2 linked regions of the Spartinivicinus marinus genome follow. The protein of the gene in region 2 interacts with the protein of the main gene of each other region in a pairwise test. Links are inferred from orthologs where the notes say so. Each region holds a gene or a part of one and is shown on either strand. Other genes may lie near its edges.

Region 1 (7,906 bases), 1.4 Mb from region 2 along the record:
ATTAAGCTATCTTCAAGAGACAAATAGAAACGACTAGAACCTGGGTCACCCTGGCGACCTGAACGCCCCCTTAGCTGGTTATCAATGCGGCGTGATTCATGACGCTCAGTACCAATAATATGTAGGCCTCCAGCATCTAATACCTGTTGATGCCGTTCTTGCCAATCTGCTTTAATACTATTAATTTGCTCTTCTGTTGGGTTCTCTAGCTTAGCAACTTCAGCTTCCCAGTTACCTCCCAACATAATATCTGTACCACGGCCTGCCATATTGGTAGCAATGGTTACAGCTCCTGGCTTACCTGCTTGAGCAATAATTTCTGCTTCTTTTTCATGGAATTTTGCATTTAATACTTGGTGTTCAATTCCCGCTTTCTTTAATGCACTAGAAACGCGCTCAGAAGATTCAATAGAAGCCGTACCTACCAAGATAGGGCGATGCTTGGCCACATTTTCTTTAATGTCTTCAATTACCGCGTCATATTTTTCTTCGATACTGAGATAAACTAGGTCATTATAGTCTTTTCTTACCATTGGCTTATGGGTAGGAATGACAATAACGTCTAAACCATAAATTTGTCTTAGCTCAACTGCCTCGGTATCTGCAGTCCCTGTCATGCCTGACAATTTTTCATACAAGCGGAAGTAGTTTTGGAAAGTGGTTGATGCCAGGGTCTGGCTTTCGCTTTGAATTTGCAGACCTTCTTTTGCCTCTAAAGCTTGGTGTAGGCCTTCAGAAAGCCTCCTACCAGGCATGGTCCGGCCAGTATGCTCGTCAACTAACAGCACCTGACCATTTTGAATAATGTAGTCAATATTTTTATGAAAGATTTGGTGGGCTTTTAAGGCAGCATAAACATGGTGGAGCAGATTTAGATTGTTCGGTGCATAGAGGCTTTCACCTTCACCCAACATTCCCTTTTCAGCCAGCAGCTCTTCTATAAACTGATGACCATCCTCATTTAGCTCAACCTGTCGAGTTTTCTCATCTAAAGTAAAGTGACCTTCAACAGCCTCTTCCTGCTTTTGTAGTTTAGGAATAAGTTTATTTATAACAGTATAAAGCTCAGAGCTGTCTTCAGCAGCACCAGAAATAATCAAAGGGGTTCTGGCTTCATCAATCAGAATTGAGTCTACTTCATCCACGATGGCATAGTTAAGTGGGCGCTGGGATTTATCTTCCAGGCTAAATGCCATATTATCCCGCAAATAGTCAAAGCCAAATTCGTTATTCGTTCCGTAAGTAATATCCGACTGATAAGCTGCTTTTTTTGATTCTGGATCTTGGCCTGATGTCACCACACCAACCGTTAAACCAAGAAATTCATATAATGGACGCATCCAGTTTGCATCACGACTAGCTAAGTAATCGTTAACCGTTACAACATGGACACCCTTGCCAGACAAGCCATTAAGATAGGCTGGCAAGGTTGCTACTAATGTTTTACCCTCACCCGTGCGCATTTCAGCTATACGACCTTCGTGAAGTGTCATACCACCGATTAATTGAACATCGAAATGGCGCATTCCCATCACGCGCTTACCAGCTTCACGCACGACAGCAAAAGCTTCGGGTAATAAGCTGTCTAAACTCTCACCTTTTTTGACTCGACCACGAAACTCATCAGTTTTAGCCTTTAATTGCTCATCTGACAGTTTACTCAATGACTCCTCTAGAGCATTCACTGCTTTCACTACTTTACGCATCCGGCGTAACTGGCGGTCATTTTTACTACCAAAGACTTTTCGAACTAAAGGCGCTAACATAATCGTTTACTTATTGTATCCACAAGATTAATACCAGGCAGCATCTCAAATGCTCGGCTGATTTTATAAAATAAACTTAGAAAAAGTAGCTGGATTGTAACGCTATTTACTTTAGACAAGAAAGCATTACCACAGCTTTTAAGAGAAACTACTCAAAGTGCTTATTGGTTTATCCATTTGCACGGGAAATGTATCTGGCGGGGTTAACAGCTTTTCCGTCTTTATACACTTCAAAATGAACATGTGGACCTGTTGCTCGCCCACTGCTGCCCATTAAAGCAATTCTTTGCCCTTTTTTAACTAAGTCACCTACTTTAACTAAGACTTTACTGTTATGAGCATAACGGGTAACAAAACCATTGCCATGGTTCACTTCAACCATATTACCATAGCCACCCCGCGAGCCAGCCCAAGTGATTACTCCAGACCCTACAGAAAAAATGCCGGACCCATATTTACCAGCAAAATCAATACCTTTGTGCCAGGCATAACGCCCATTGATGGGATCTGTTCGCCGACCAAATCGAGAAGATAGCCAGCCTTTCCTAATCGGGCTACCTGCTATTAACACATCGCTCTTTATTTTTCGCGAAGTAATTAAATCACCTAATAGCTCTAATTGTGCTTCTCGGTTGTCGATTTGTTTGATCAGCTGATCTATCAGATCAATAAATTGAGGGGGCTTAAATGTTTCATCGATATCATTGGACTCAGGGCCACCTAATCCAGGAGGCTCACTAAAATCAAATTCACCATTATCAAGGTCAGCAATTTGAGTAAGACGCTCACCCAATGCATCTAACCTGACGAGTCGACTTTGTAACTCAGATACTCGTAATGCTAATGCATCCAGCTCTGCAGTAGCTTGATCCTTAAGCGCACTAAGTTCACGTCGTTGGCTGGTTATTTCTCCTTGCCAATGTTGGGTAGTTTGATTACTAAGGGATTTGGCTGAAAGAGGGGTCAGGTAGGTATAGGTACCCCAGATAGAGAGACTAATAAGAGCGATGAGTAGAGCAAGCACAAGAAATGTAAGGCCAAAGGGGCCAATATGAAATGTTCGCGATCTATCTAGCTTTCGTCGGACAATAATAATATTCATTCACTTGCACTTTTATTTCACGGGGATTGCGTACCTCTAGCAAAAGCCACCTTAGACAATAATTCACTTAAGAGACAGAACTACTCAAGCTCTTACCGCCTGACTACAAGACAAGTACATCAATAAGTTGAATTCGCTACAAGCAATCATAGCTATTTATTTAAAGCAGCATCAACTGTCTATTACTTGCAGTCTTTAACCCCCAAAGTTACATCTATATGTATGTTAGCCGTATGACAAGACTAACAGTTTTAGGCTTTATCAGCCTTCAATAGAGCGTAGTCTTGCACACGAACTGGCAAATATTTGCCGCTTTACTCACTCATGGTTATTCTAGTTTTAACCATCAGCTATTTTATCTTTTTAGCATTATTAAGTCTTGGGCAAGAATTAAGCTGCTCTAAATACCACTTATATACTTAATACTATGCCAAAAGCATGATTTATTTAACTCAGACTTTCGTAACCCTATTTTGTAATCCTATGTAGCAAAATATTCACATGCTTATAATACAATAAGTATTTACCCTTACATAGCTTTTATAATACAATAATCTTGCCTATCTTAGTCAACAACATACAAATAGATTAGTACTTCCAATATATAAATTTATATCAGTACAGTACATATCTACCTGTGTTGTCTACTGCATATCAACGGGCGATTTCCTGCTCTATAGCCTTCAAGTACACATTTTTAATGTGTGAAAGCAACAAGCCCATTATTTACCTAATAAGATTTATACTGCAGCTACTGGCCGCATGTATGAGATAGGAGCTTCAGCAGGATCTTCAAATGTAACTACTTCCCACGCATCTTCTTGTGCAATTAAGGCACGTAATACTTTATTATTTAAAGCATGCCCAGATTTAACCGCACGGTACTCACCAATTAAGCTATTACCTAGTAAGTACAAATCACCAATGGCATCAAGCATTTTATGTCTGACAAACTCGTCATCATAACGCAAACCATCTTCATTCAGTATCCGATAGTCATCAACAACTATGGCATTGTCAACACTACCACCAAGCGCTAAGTTTTTAGACCGGAGATATTCAATATCTCGCATAAAACCAAAAGTTCTTGCGCGACTGACTTCTTTCACGAAGGAGGTGCTGGAAAAATCAACAGAAGCTGTTTGGATATTGCCTTTAAAGACAGGGTGGTCAAAATCAATCGTAAAGGTCACTTTAAAGCCATCAAAAGGTAAGAAGGTTGCTACCTTGTCACCCTCTTTATAGGTAACCTCTTTTTTAATTCGAATAAACTTCTTTGCTGTGTTTTGCTCTTCAATCCCTGCAGATTGAATTAAGAAAACAAAAGGCCCTGCACTGCCATCCATGATAGGTACTTCATGGGAGCTTACTTCTACATAGGCATTGTCAATGCCGAGGCCTGCCATTGCTGAAAGCAAATGCTCAACAGTGTCTACTCTAATGCCATCATTATTCATTAATGATGTACATAAAGTAGTGTCACCAACAAAGCTTGCTTTTGCGGGTATTTCTACAACCGGATCTAAGTCTGTCCGACAAAAAACGATTCCCGTATCTACAGGAGCTGGCTTCAATGTCAAGTAGACTTTTTCTCCCGAATGTAGACCTACTCCCGTAGCACGGATAATGTTTTTTAAAGTTCTTTGTCTAATCATATATGTACGCCGTCTTGATCAAATCCTGCCAGAAGGCAAACAATTGACCGGCGATTGTATCAAAAGCTGCACATTACACAAATGGTAAGTGAACTTTTTTAATACCCTAGTCAGCTTGCCTTCTTAAAAATGCAGGTATATCCAAGTAATCCATATTGTCTGTACTACGAGTCCGTTCCGGCTGGACAACTTGGTTGCCTGTTCCGGCGGCAGCTTGTTTTCTCATGACTGTAGGGCGATCTAATTTATTGTAGTCTAAAGTACCATCGCTTTTGGTATTATCGACTACTTTAACAGGTGCATCTGCTGCATCATTCGCCCCTAACCCTGTTGCTACCACGGTGACTCGTAACTCATCAGACATATCAGGGTCAATTACGGTGCCAACCACTACGGTAGCATTTTCTGAAGCAAACTGCTCTACAGTATTACCCACTTCTGAGAACTCGCCCAAAGAAAGATCTAATCCTGCTGTAATATTAACCAGTATTCCACGAGCGCCGTGTAAATTTACATCCTCTAAAAGTGGGCTGCGAATTGCCACTTCAGCTGCTTCTACTGCTCGATTAGAACCTGTCGCAGAACCTGTTCCCATCATTGCCATGCCCATTTCAGACATTACTGTGCGTACATCTGCAAAATCAACGTTAATCATTCCCGGACGAATAATTAGATCAGCAATACCTTGCACTGCACCAAGTAATACATCATTTGCCGCACTAAATGCTGATAATAAACTGGCATCTTTTCCTAACACAGGTAGCAATTTTTCATTAGGGATTGTGATTAAAGAATCAACATTTTCTGCTAATTCTTTGATCCCTTCATCAGCCACAATCATCCGCTTACGTCCTTCAAAAGGGAATGGCCTAGTGACGACTGCCACGGTTAAAATACCCATTTCTTTAGCAACTTGCGCAACAACTGGAGCTGCACCTGTACCTGTACCACCACCCATACCGGCTGTGATAAATACCATATCAGCGCCATTTAGCACTTCTTCAATGCGCTCGCGATCTTCAAGTGCCGCTTCACGGCCAACGTCAGGATTAGCGCCTGCACCCAATCCTTTAGTCACACCAGTTCCTAATTGCAGAACCGTTTTTGCCGCCAAGTTTTTTAACGCTTGTGCATCTGTATTCGCACAGATAAAATCAACACCATCGACGTGCTTATTTAACATGTGGTTGACAGCATTGCCACCTCCGCCGCCCACACCGACAACTTTAATGACCGCGTTTTGCGGCACATTATCAACCAACTCAAACATAACCCTCTCCTTTCTCTCAACTATCTACTACTATTCAATTTAATTTGTATTATTTATCGTTACTCCTGTTAAAAGTTTCCTTGAAACCAATGTTTCATCCGGCTAAAGATATTTACTTTAGCGGCAGATCTTACAGGCATGGCAACACTACCTTCTTTTTGATGCTGTAACCCATAATGTAACAACCCGACACCTGTCGAGAAGATAGGATTTTTTACCACATCAGAAAGTCCTTTAATATCCGTAGGCATGCCTAACCTAACGGGCATATGAAAAATTTCTTCAGCCAACTCCACAACACCCTCCATTTTGGCAGTACCGCCAGTCAAAACGATGCCAGCAGGAATCAGCTCTTCAAAACCACTACGTCTAAGCGCCCCTTGCACTAGGGTAAATAATTCTTCGTAACGGGGCTCAACCACTTCTGCCAGTGCTTGTCTTGATAAATCCCGTGGTGGGCGGTCACCCACACTAGGTACTTTTATTAACTCTTCTGCCCTTGCTAACTGAGTAAGTGCACAAGCGTATTTAATTTTAATTTCTTCCGCATGCTGAGTAGGCGTGCGAAGCGCCATCGCGATGTCATTCGTTACTTGGTCACCAGCAATAGGGATTACTTCAGTATGCCGAATCGAGCCACTAGTAAATACGGCAATATCTGTGGTTCCTCCACCAATATCTACCAGACAAACCCCTAGCTCTTTTTCATCTTCAGTTAGCACTGAGTAACTAGAAGCCAGCTGTTCCAAAATAATATCTTCTACCTCTAAATTGCAGCGCTTGACACATTTTTCAATATTTTGTGCTGCATTCACTGCGCAGGTAACCAGATGAACTTTTGCTTCCAGCCGAACGCCTGACATTCCCAGAGGTTCTTTAACACCTTCCTGGGTATCCACTACATATTCTTGAGGCAAGATATGTAGAATTTTCTGATCCGCAGGAATAGCAACCGCCTGAGCCGCATCAATAACCCGATCGACATCAGCTGGGGATACTTCTCGATCTCGAATGGCCACAATACCATGGGAATTCAAACTACTAATGTGACTACCAGCGATACCTGCATATACCGAGTGAATCTGACAGCCAGCCATTAATTCAGCTTCTTCTATCGCTCGCTGAATGGACTGAACAGTAGACTCGATATTTACAACAACGCCTTTTTTCAGCCCACGAGATGGATGAGCACCAATGCCGACCACTTTCAACGTACCATCATCAGCCACTTCACCTACTATAGCGACCACTTTAGATGTACCAATGTCTAGACCGACTATCATTTTTCCGTCTTGAGACGTTGCCATTCGAAAACCTTCCTACCCATTACACTTCAAGTGAAGTAATACCTTTGCGCCGTCTTATCTATACGCGATTGGTATATAAAATTTACACCCCATACTTGTTTATACCCTTGCAACTCTTTTCCTTGCAGCAGCATTCCAGATTACTGCTTTTCAAATCACTGGTTGCCTGTAATAGCATTAGCTTTTTAACTCACTAGTTTTCCACATCACTGCTACGCCGCTGCTATAACGTACATCAACTGATTTAATCAGCTCCTTTTTTCCTACTAGCTGCGCTTTGTAAACTTTAACAAATCGCTGTATTTTCTTAACCACATCATCCCTGCCAACCAACACACGAAAATGATCCGTTACAAATACCAGGGCCCCTCTTGAGCTGACATTTAGCTGTTTAATTGACATCCCTAATGGCCGAATAAGTTGCGCTATTTTATGATATTGAGCCATAACCTGCTGTTCTGTTCCGACAGGCCCTGTTAACTTTGGTAAGCTTTTTAACCCTGTCAACTTTTCAGGCTTAAACCGGTTTCCTTTGTTACTTAACAGCTCATCATCATTCCAGCGTGCAACTGCTATATGTTCAACTATTTTTACCTGAATTTGATCTGGCCACACTCGTCGTAAAGCCACAGTCTCAATCCAAGGTATTTTCTCTAAATCTGTTTGCAAACCAATTAAGTCAATATTAAAAAAACGACTACTTAGGTAGGGCTCTACTAGTTGTTGTACACTTGCCTTTTGTAATGCAGCAAACTGACCTTCAACCTGTACCCGTTTTACTGGCTGGTTAAAATAATCAGTCAGTT
Region 2 (7,899 bases):
AAATATTTGCGCCCAGAAACCCAAATTATTGGGGTGGAGTATGAAGAGTCTGCTTGTCTTAAAGCTGCTCTGGAAGCTGGGGAAAGAGTTGTTTTACCTCAAGTGGGTATTTTTGCTGATGGTGTTGCAGTTGCTCAAATCGGGCAGGAAACATTTGAAGTATGTAAGCATTACGTTGATGAAGTGATTACGGTGACTGCTGACGAAATCTGTGCCGCAATTAAAGACATCTACGATGATACCCGTTCGATCACGGAACCTGCTGGTGCTCTAGGTATTGCAGGCATTAAAAAGTATGTAGAACGCAAACAAATTAACGGGCAAACCTTATTAGCTATTGATAGCGGTGCCAATGTTAACTTTGATCGGCTACGCTATATCTCTGAGCGTGCAGAACTAGGAGAGCGCCGTGAAGCAATCATTGCAGTAACAATTCCAGAAAAACCCGGTAGTTTCAAAACGTTTTGCCAAACCTTAGGCAAGCGAAATATCACTGAATTTAACTATCGCTATTACGATAATAAACAGGCACATATTTTTGTTGGCGTGCAAACCAAGCCCGATACTGATACCAAAGAGCAGCTCGTTCAACAGTTGCAGGATGCAGGCTACCCTGTTGTTGATTTAAGTGATAATGAAATGGCAAAACTACATATTCGTCATATGGTTGGCGGCCATGCAGAAGCCGTAAAAGACGAAGTAGTTTATCGATTTGAGTTTCCTGAGCGGCCTGGCGCACTACTTAACTTTTTAAACAAGCTAGGGCAACGCTGGAATATTTCCATGTTCCATTACCGCAACCATGGAGCTGCTTATGGCAGGGTAGTGGTTGGTCTGCAAGTACCCAGCAATGACCGCGAAAAAGTGCCTGCGTTTTTAACTGATATTGGCTATCACTACTGGGAAGAATCTGAAAACCCTGCTTATCAGCTGTTTTTATCAAATCAGTAGTTTTTATAGATAGTTAAAAGTGAAGATTTTTATGGACTATTAGCGAGTAAGGGTTAGTGGTGGTTTTTCATCCTGGTGCGAGCAGGTGCGATTACGTCCTTGCTTTTTAGCCTGCATAAGCGCTGCTTCTGCTTGTCTCAATAATTCGTGACTACTGCTACCTGGTTGCGGGGTACAAGATGCTAAACCAATGCTTAAGGTAATATAGGTCGAAACATCTGAAAGGGGATGGCTAATGTAAGCATCCCCAATATTATGATGAATTCGGCGCGCAATTTCCTGAGCGCCTCGTAAATCAGTTTCAGGCAAAATTGCGGCAAACTCACCGCCACCATATCGAGCCAGTAAATCAGTACTACGAGTAATTGAACGCTTAAGAATACTCGCAATATCCTTCAAACAAATATCTCCTTGCTGATGCCCTTGGCTGTCATTATATTTTTTAAATCTATCTAAATCTGTCATCATGAGAGCAATAGGTTCATTTTGTCGAATGGCTCGGCTCCACTCCTCCTCAAGACAATTATCAAAATGCTTGCGATTAAATAGTCCGGTTAACGAGTCCCGAGTGGCTAAATTAATTAAGCGTTGCTCCATCTCTTTATTTGCAGTGACATCATGAGCCACAATTATTAAGTATTTTTTATGATGATGGTTAACCATGCGAGTTGTTATTTCTACCTGTAAAGCGCCGCCATCTTTTTTTATTACTTCCATTTGATAGATATTTGAGGTGAGTTTTCGTCGAGAGCTCATCGCTTTCTTTATTACTCGGTCCATTTTTTCAGCAATAAGCGTTCCTTCCTCGAGTGCTGCAACAAACTCTTCTTCTGTATAACCTAATGAAGCATAAGTGGACGTATTATAATAAAGCAGGTCTCTTGTTTCAGGGTCTACCACCATCAGTGCATCACGCGACTGATTAATCAGATCAAAAAACAGTTCAAGCTGAGTATTACTTTCCTTGAGTGTTTTTTCTGTTTCATTGCTCCTTGCAACTTCCTCCTTTAAACTGCTAATCGCTTGCTCAGCCGTACGGTCATCTAAATAAGAGCGACGCAATAGCACGATGCTGGTGCAAATCATCATGGTAAAAATAAAGCCTGAAAATAACACAACGGTTGGAAGCAATGATCGACTGCGGCTTACCAGTTCTGCACTAGGGTACGCTTGTACAACCCAAGGAGAGTGCTGATTAGGGTTAATCGTATGTTCAGCTGCTGGTTTACCAAAAAAGCCGCTGGGTTTTAGCACAGTAGATGAGAAATAAATAACCTTATTCCTTTCTCTAATCTCAAAATAAAATCCCTTATAAATAGGCAGCTGAGTGATACTTTCAACTAATGCTTTAACCCGAAATACTGCCACAATATAGCCATGAAAGCGGCCAGTTAAATCAAAGATAGGCGTATAATTAATAAAACCCTCCCCTCCCTGTTTCAACTGAATAACTTGAGTAATCACACTGGTTTTACTGCTAAAGGCGCGACGTAAATGCACTACGGCCGGATTATCAGCGGGCACTCGAAAATTCAATGCCTGTTCATTGCCTTCATAAGGGACCAACCAACGAATTTGGTAATCGGAGTCCATCCATTCTATCGCTTGAAACTCTGGGAAATCCTTCAGCAGTTGATTTGCATCAGCCATCCAGGTCGTCTTATCCATATCACCCTGGTGTGACCAGCGGGCAGCCATTCGCTCAACAGCTTTGCGTTGAGTATTCAAAATAGACGATATTCCATTCCCCAACTGCTGTGCAGTATGTTGTGCATGATGCGTTAAAAACCGTAAATCTTTTTTCTCCATGATTAAGGCAAATAACGTTGAGATAATGACCAGCACAATCGCCAAATAACCAGCAATCCACTGCGGTATTTTATCCTGAACGGTAGCCTGCCAGTTGGTGAAGGCTGCCAGTAAGCACAGTCCTATTGTTATTAGAGCAATATTGATCAGCAGACTGAAGCTTAGAATTTGAGCAAAACCATAGCTATCTGGCAGCTTTAGCGCCATCGCGATTAGCCCTGATGCACCAAAAATTAAGGGTATAGCAGCCAAACCACATTTATATAAGTGTGAGTTGCTAAAAAGAGGTAGTTTATCTGGTTTGATTAGGCATAACGCTGCACACACCAGGCTAACCGTGACACTGCCAGGTATCGCTATAACCTCATGATCATCCCCATCCAATGTTAATAGCTCATTCTCAACATAAAACTGTTGAATAGAAATGCCTTCAAATAGCGAGAACAATGCAGAAACAATAGCCACACAAGCGATGCCAATTGCCAGCCAGGCATTATGGAGACGGGCTACCATACCTATCCCTAGTAACATCAAACTGATAGCCACAGGTTGAGAAATTTCAGATACAAAAAGATAAACGCTGATGAGGGATACTAATAAGCCACCACCAACATTAATCCACTTAACTAAACTCGATTCTGTTGTAGGGGATAACACAGCTGCCCTTTCCTGCTCCATATTTCAAGCATAGTCACAACCGATTTAGTTGGCTAGAGCTTAATATACAGGCTTGTTATCCACTATTTTACTATTAATCAACTGATTGGCGAACTCATGTTATATGCATAAAACTGGTAAACGTCTTCAAAGTCATTTATTTTCTGGCAAGGTACTTTTTTGTAGTCATTGTGGACTGGTACCAAGAAAAACCAATGTCACCAGTGAAACAGTTATTACTTTATTAAACTCACCGACCAGGCACCATAGCTAAAATTTCATTCCACTGTTTTTCAGCTACTGGCATGATTGATAAGCGACTACCTCTTTGTACAAGTGGTAAATCCTTTAACAGAGGATTTTCCTTTAAGTGCTGCAACGAAACCAAGTGTGTGAACTTTTCTACAAACCGGATATCTACCATAAACCAGCGAGGATTATCGACTGTACTTTTTGGGTCAAAATAAGCGGAGTCCGGATCAAGTGCCGTATGATCTGGGTAAGCTTCTTTGACGACTTTCGCTATTCCTGCAATTCCAGTGTTTTTGCAACTGGAGTGATAAAAAAACACCAAATCCCCTTTGTGCATTTGATCACGCATCATATTTCTCGCCTGATAATTTCTTACCCCATCCCAGTGCTCTGTTTGATTAGGGCAATTGGCAAGATCGTCTATACTGAAAACACCGGGTTCAGACTTCATTAACCAGTAATTTGGCATGTAAGAAATATTCCTTGCGTTTTATATGCTAATTGGTTTTACTTCACACATATTTTAAACTGTGGCTATAGTCACGTTCATTCAATTAACTAATGAGTACAATTAAACCACAATGCTCATACGGCACATGTGAAGTACTTAGTCAGTGACTTACTTAGAGATCAATGTACTTCGTAGTCAAAGTACTTAGTAACTCAGGCCATTGGTGACTAGCAAACAACTAATACAAATAAGCGATAAATTTGCTACATAGACAATTGTTACATACATGGACCACAAAACAAGTAGCAATTTGCTCACCACAGTTTACTAGAACGTGTGTAGTAACACCGCTGAGAAAGATTAAAAGTCTCAGTGTGGCAATAAAAGAGCTTGTGACTGTCTTGCATACTGCAAAGACCACTTGGGGAAATTTAGTAATTAACTGAAAAACCAGCAGGGTTAGTGGAAATGACACAAAAAAACAAACCTGATTTTATGCTGGTGTTAGTTTTTATTTTTGGCTTGGGGGTGCTAACCACAGGTTTTGCTCAAATGACTTTGTCAAAAAGTTCAGCTGAGCTCGCCACCGTTACAAATAATGCTACACCAACAGTAAACCAATCAAACACCAAAACACAACGCACACTATAAATAGGTATACTCAAATAAATCCAGAGTACATAATTGCTTACTAGCAAGTCATTTAGCACTCCGACACCACTACATTGTTGTCTAGTGGTACACTTGCCTGCTAGCCATACCTTACCTAGCTATATAGTAATTACTATCGCTGGCAATTCCTGCCAGCGGAATATCCCAGCTAGCAGTGGGTAGTTTATCCACTTGTTGGCACTCATGGGCCAAACCTACCAAATTAGGGCGAGGCTTCAATGGATTTTTCACAATAAATTCAAAGGTTCTGTCATAAAAACCTCCCCCCATTCCTAAACGGCCTCCATATTGATCAAAGCCTACCAACGGCAACAATACTAAGTCCATCGCCCAAGCAGACTTTAGACGCTCAGTTCGTACAGTTGGTTCCAATATATTAAAGCGGTTAGGTGCTAGTTTTGTCTTCGGCCTATAACGAAGAAACCACAATCGATTATGATAAATAGGATGCAACACGGGTAAATAACAGTGTTTATTCATTTCCCAAGCTGCTTCAATTATTTTCAGGGGATTAATTTCACCATCATTCGCTAAATATACTGCTATATGTTTAGCCTTCAGAAATTCTGGTCTATTTAATAAAACTTTAAGTAGTCGCTGGCTAGCTAACTGTTGTTGCTGAAAAGTAAGTGCCTGACGAGCTTGACGCAACTGAGCTCTCAACTGTGTTCGTGACATAGGGTTTTGGACGTCTGATGAGTCCTCTAGCTGATTACAATCTAGCACCAGGATTTCTTTATCTGTTGTCTGGTTTTTAGTTATTATTAGCCGGTGTTGTTAGTGGAGGATAAACTACTGGAGTTAAAACCGCCCCCCAATCCGCCGCTGTCAATTGGGCCCTTGAACCCTAGGTTCAAGGTGGTGGCTGCTGAGATGTTTTGGGCTTTCCGCCTATAGCGGACTTGCACGCCGACACCTGCAAGGAGCCTCCAGTTCCTAAATTATCGGCTCAGGGACATTCATGACTGGCCAACAGAGCAGGGAGCTTGATTTCATTATATCGATTTGAGTTAGATTGTCGCCCCTTTTTTTATGAAAATTTCTAATCAAAAGCAGGCGTATCACCATCTGTTAATACTTGTTCGACTTTATCCAGCAAGGACTGCAACTGTGCTTGGGTATCTTCTTCTGCTAGCTGCCGCTGCTGGGCTAGCTGTAATAGTTCATGAGCAATATTCAATGCTGCCATGACAGCAATCCGCTCCAATCCAACCACAGCACCTCTTTCCCGAATCTCTCGCATTTTGTTATCTAGGTACTGGGCTGCATCAACCAGAGCACGCTGCTCTTCAGGTTTACAACTTACCCGATACCCTTTATCTAAAATATTAACTGTTGCTGTTTGTGTTGTTGTGTCACTCATGATTCTTGTTCCAGCGTTCTTAACCGAGTGATCATCGCCTCAACCTTAGTGCGGGCAATTTCATTTTTTTCTATCAAATATACCCGCTCTTCACGCCACTGCTGTTCATTGGCACGAAGCTGAGCATTTTCCTGTTTTAATTGTTCGCACAAGGCGACCAACTGTTCAATTTTATTTGCAAGCTGCTGAAATAAGTGATGATCCATTTTAAACGACTAAGGTATCAGGGTATAAGGCTTGCGATTACTATAGTGGGCCGTTCTGTCAGGGTCAATCCAACACCAGCTATTTCAACGCCTTCCTTTTAATATTAGGTTTTAAAATTACTCTTTATATCAGTAATCGCTTCACTCTTAAGGTGTACAGTAGTTTGCAATACCCTCAAATGTTAGGATAGAGACAAACTAAACATCTAGGTAGAATTGCAATGACAAATGCAGCTCAAACTTCTTCAGCAACTATTAGCTTTGATGATGTTGCTAACCTGTTTGTTTCATTGGAGCTGTTTGCCTCTCCAGCTGAATTACATGGTTTGTTAACAGGTATGCTAGCAGGTGGCCTGAAGTTATCAGCCGATAGCTGGCTTTGCCAAGTTCAACAACTGTTGGATATTGAAGAAGTGTTGCCTGATCAGGCTAAGGTTTTGCTAGTTTCCTTATATCAGCAAACAGAGGAGCAGTTGGCTGACCCTGAATACGGCTTTCGTTTGTTACTGCCAGATGACAACGCTGAATTGGAAAGTCGTCTGAAAGAACTCTCTAACTGGACTCATAGTTTTTTAGCTGGGTTTGGTTTATCTGGCCAGCAACAAGCCCAACTATCTACTGATGTAAAAGACATTCTTTTAGACTTTACTGAAATTTCACAAGTACAAAGTGAAGACATAGAAGAAGCAGACTCTAATGAAATGGACTGGCACCAGGTCACTGAATATGTCCGTATTAACGCAATACTGGTGTTTAGTGAGTGTGGCCCAAAAGGCTCTACTGAAAAAAGTGACAACCAGCTTCACTAGTTTGAATATACTAATTAGGGGTTAAACATAATAATGAAACAGCTACCCACTTCAGAATACAAACAACGTCGCTCCAATTTAATGGCAGAAATGGACGACAACAGTATTGCAATAATACCTTCAGCCCCCATCCAAATCCGCAATAGAGATGTTGATTACCCTTATCGACAAGACAGTGATTTTTATTATTTGTCAGGTTTTCCTGAACCTGAAGCGGTGCTAGTACTTATTCCAGGGCGTAGCCATGGCGAAGCCATTTTATTTTGCCGAGAAAAAGATCCAGAAAAAGAATTATGGGAAGGCTTACGAGCAGGCCAAGAAGGTGCTTGTGAAAAATACGGCTTTGATGATGCCTTTCCAGTCAGCGATATTGATGAAATATTACCAGGGCTAATTGAAGGCAAGTCTCGTGTTTATTATGAAATAGGCACCAATGAGATTTTTGACCGCCGAATGATGAGCTGGATTAATTCCATCAAAGCCAAAACTAAACAGGGGGCAGTTCCACCAGGCGAGTTTGTTGCACTTGACCATATTCTGCATGAAATGCGTATTTTTAAGAGTAAAGCAGAAATAGCGCTTATGAAAAAGGCAGCGGAAATTTCTGCCAATGCCCACTTAAGAGCTATGAAGGCCTGCCAACCTGGCTGTTATGAATATCAACTCGAAGCAGAGCTACTGCATGAGTTTGTTTACAATGGCTGTCGTGCAGTAGCCTATAACAGTATA

What was found.
Region 1: the proteins of OQE68_RS13100 (region 2) and ftsZ interact in binary tests that used the Bacillus subtilis proteins (3 or more experiments, as listed by UniProt). The link is inferred for Spartinivicinus marinus from one-to-one orthologs.

The regions. Positions count from the first base shown.
Region 1 is NZ_JAPJZK010000001.1:4,270,175-4,278,080, reverse strand. Bases 3,712-6,660 are described here. They hold ftsZ (cell division protein FtsZ), read right to left. Parts: upstream 5,794-6,660; coding sequence 4,630-5,793; downstream 3,712-4,629. Other genes in these bases: ftsA (cell division protein FtsA), read right to left, coding at 5,862-6,660; lpxC (UDP-3-O-acyl-N-acetylglucosamine deacetylase), read right to left, coding at 3,712-4,523. Also shown: preprotein translocase subunit SecA, read right to left, coding at 1-1,766; OQE68_RS19175 (M23 family metallopeptidase), read right to left, coding at 1,936-2,868; more of lpxC, read right to left, coding at 3,609-3,711; more of ftsA, read right to left, coding at 6,661-7,100; OQE68_RS19155 (cell division protein FtsQ/DivIB), read right to left, coding at 7,278-7,906. UniProt on the Bacillus subtilis protein: Essential cell division protein that forms a contractile ring structure (Z ring) at the future cell division site. The regulation of the ring assembly controls the timing and the location of cell division.
Region 2 is NZ_JAPJZK010000001.1:2,908,564-2,916,462, reverse strand. The notes cover bases 4,496-7,437. They hold OQE68_RS13100 (cell division protein ZapA), read right to left. Parts: upstream 6,156-7,437; coding sequence 5,835-6,155; downstream 4,496-5,834. Other genes in these bases: pepP (Xaa-Pro aminopeptidase), read left to right, coding at 7,204-7,437; OQE68_RS13090 (UPF0149 family protein), read left to right, coding at 6,583-7,170; OQE68_RS13095 (TIGR02449 family protein), read right to left, coding at 6,152-6,361; OQE68_RS13110 (5-formyltetrahydrofolate cyclo-ligase), read right to left, coding at 4,883-5,518; OQE68_RS13115 (hypothetical protein), read left to right, coding at 4,589-4,771. In the rest of the region: ilvA (threonine ammonia-lyase, biosynthetic), read left to right, coding at 1-951; OQE68_RS13125 (sensor domain-containing diguanylate cyclase), read right to left, coding at 991-3,438; OQE68_RS13120 (EVE domain-containing protein), read right to left, coding at 3,668-4,138; more of pepP, read left to right, coding at 7,438-7,899. UniProt on the Bacillus subtilis protein: Activator of cell division through the inhibition of FtsZ GTPase activity, therefore promoting FtsZ assembly into bundles of protofilaments necessary for the formation of the division Z ring.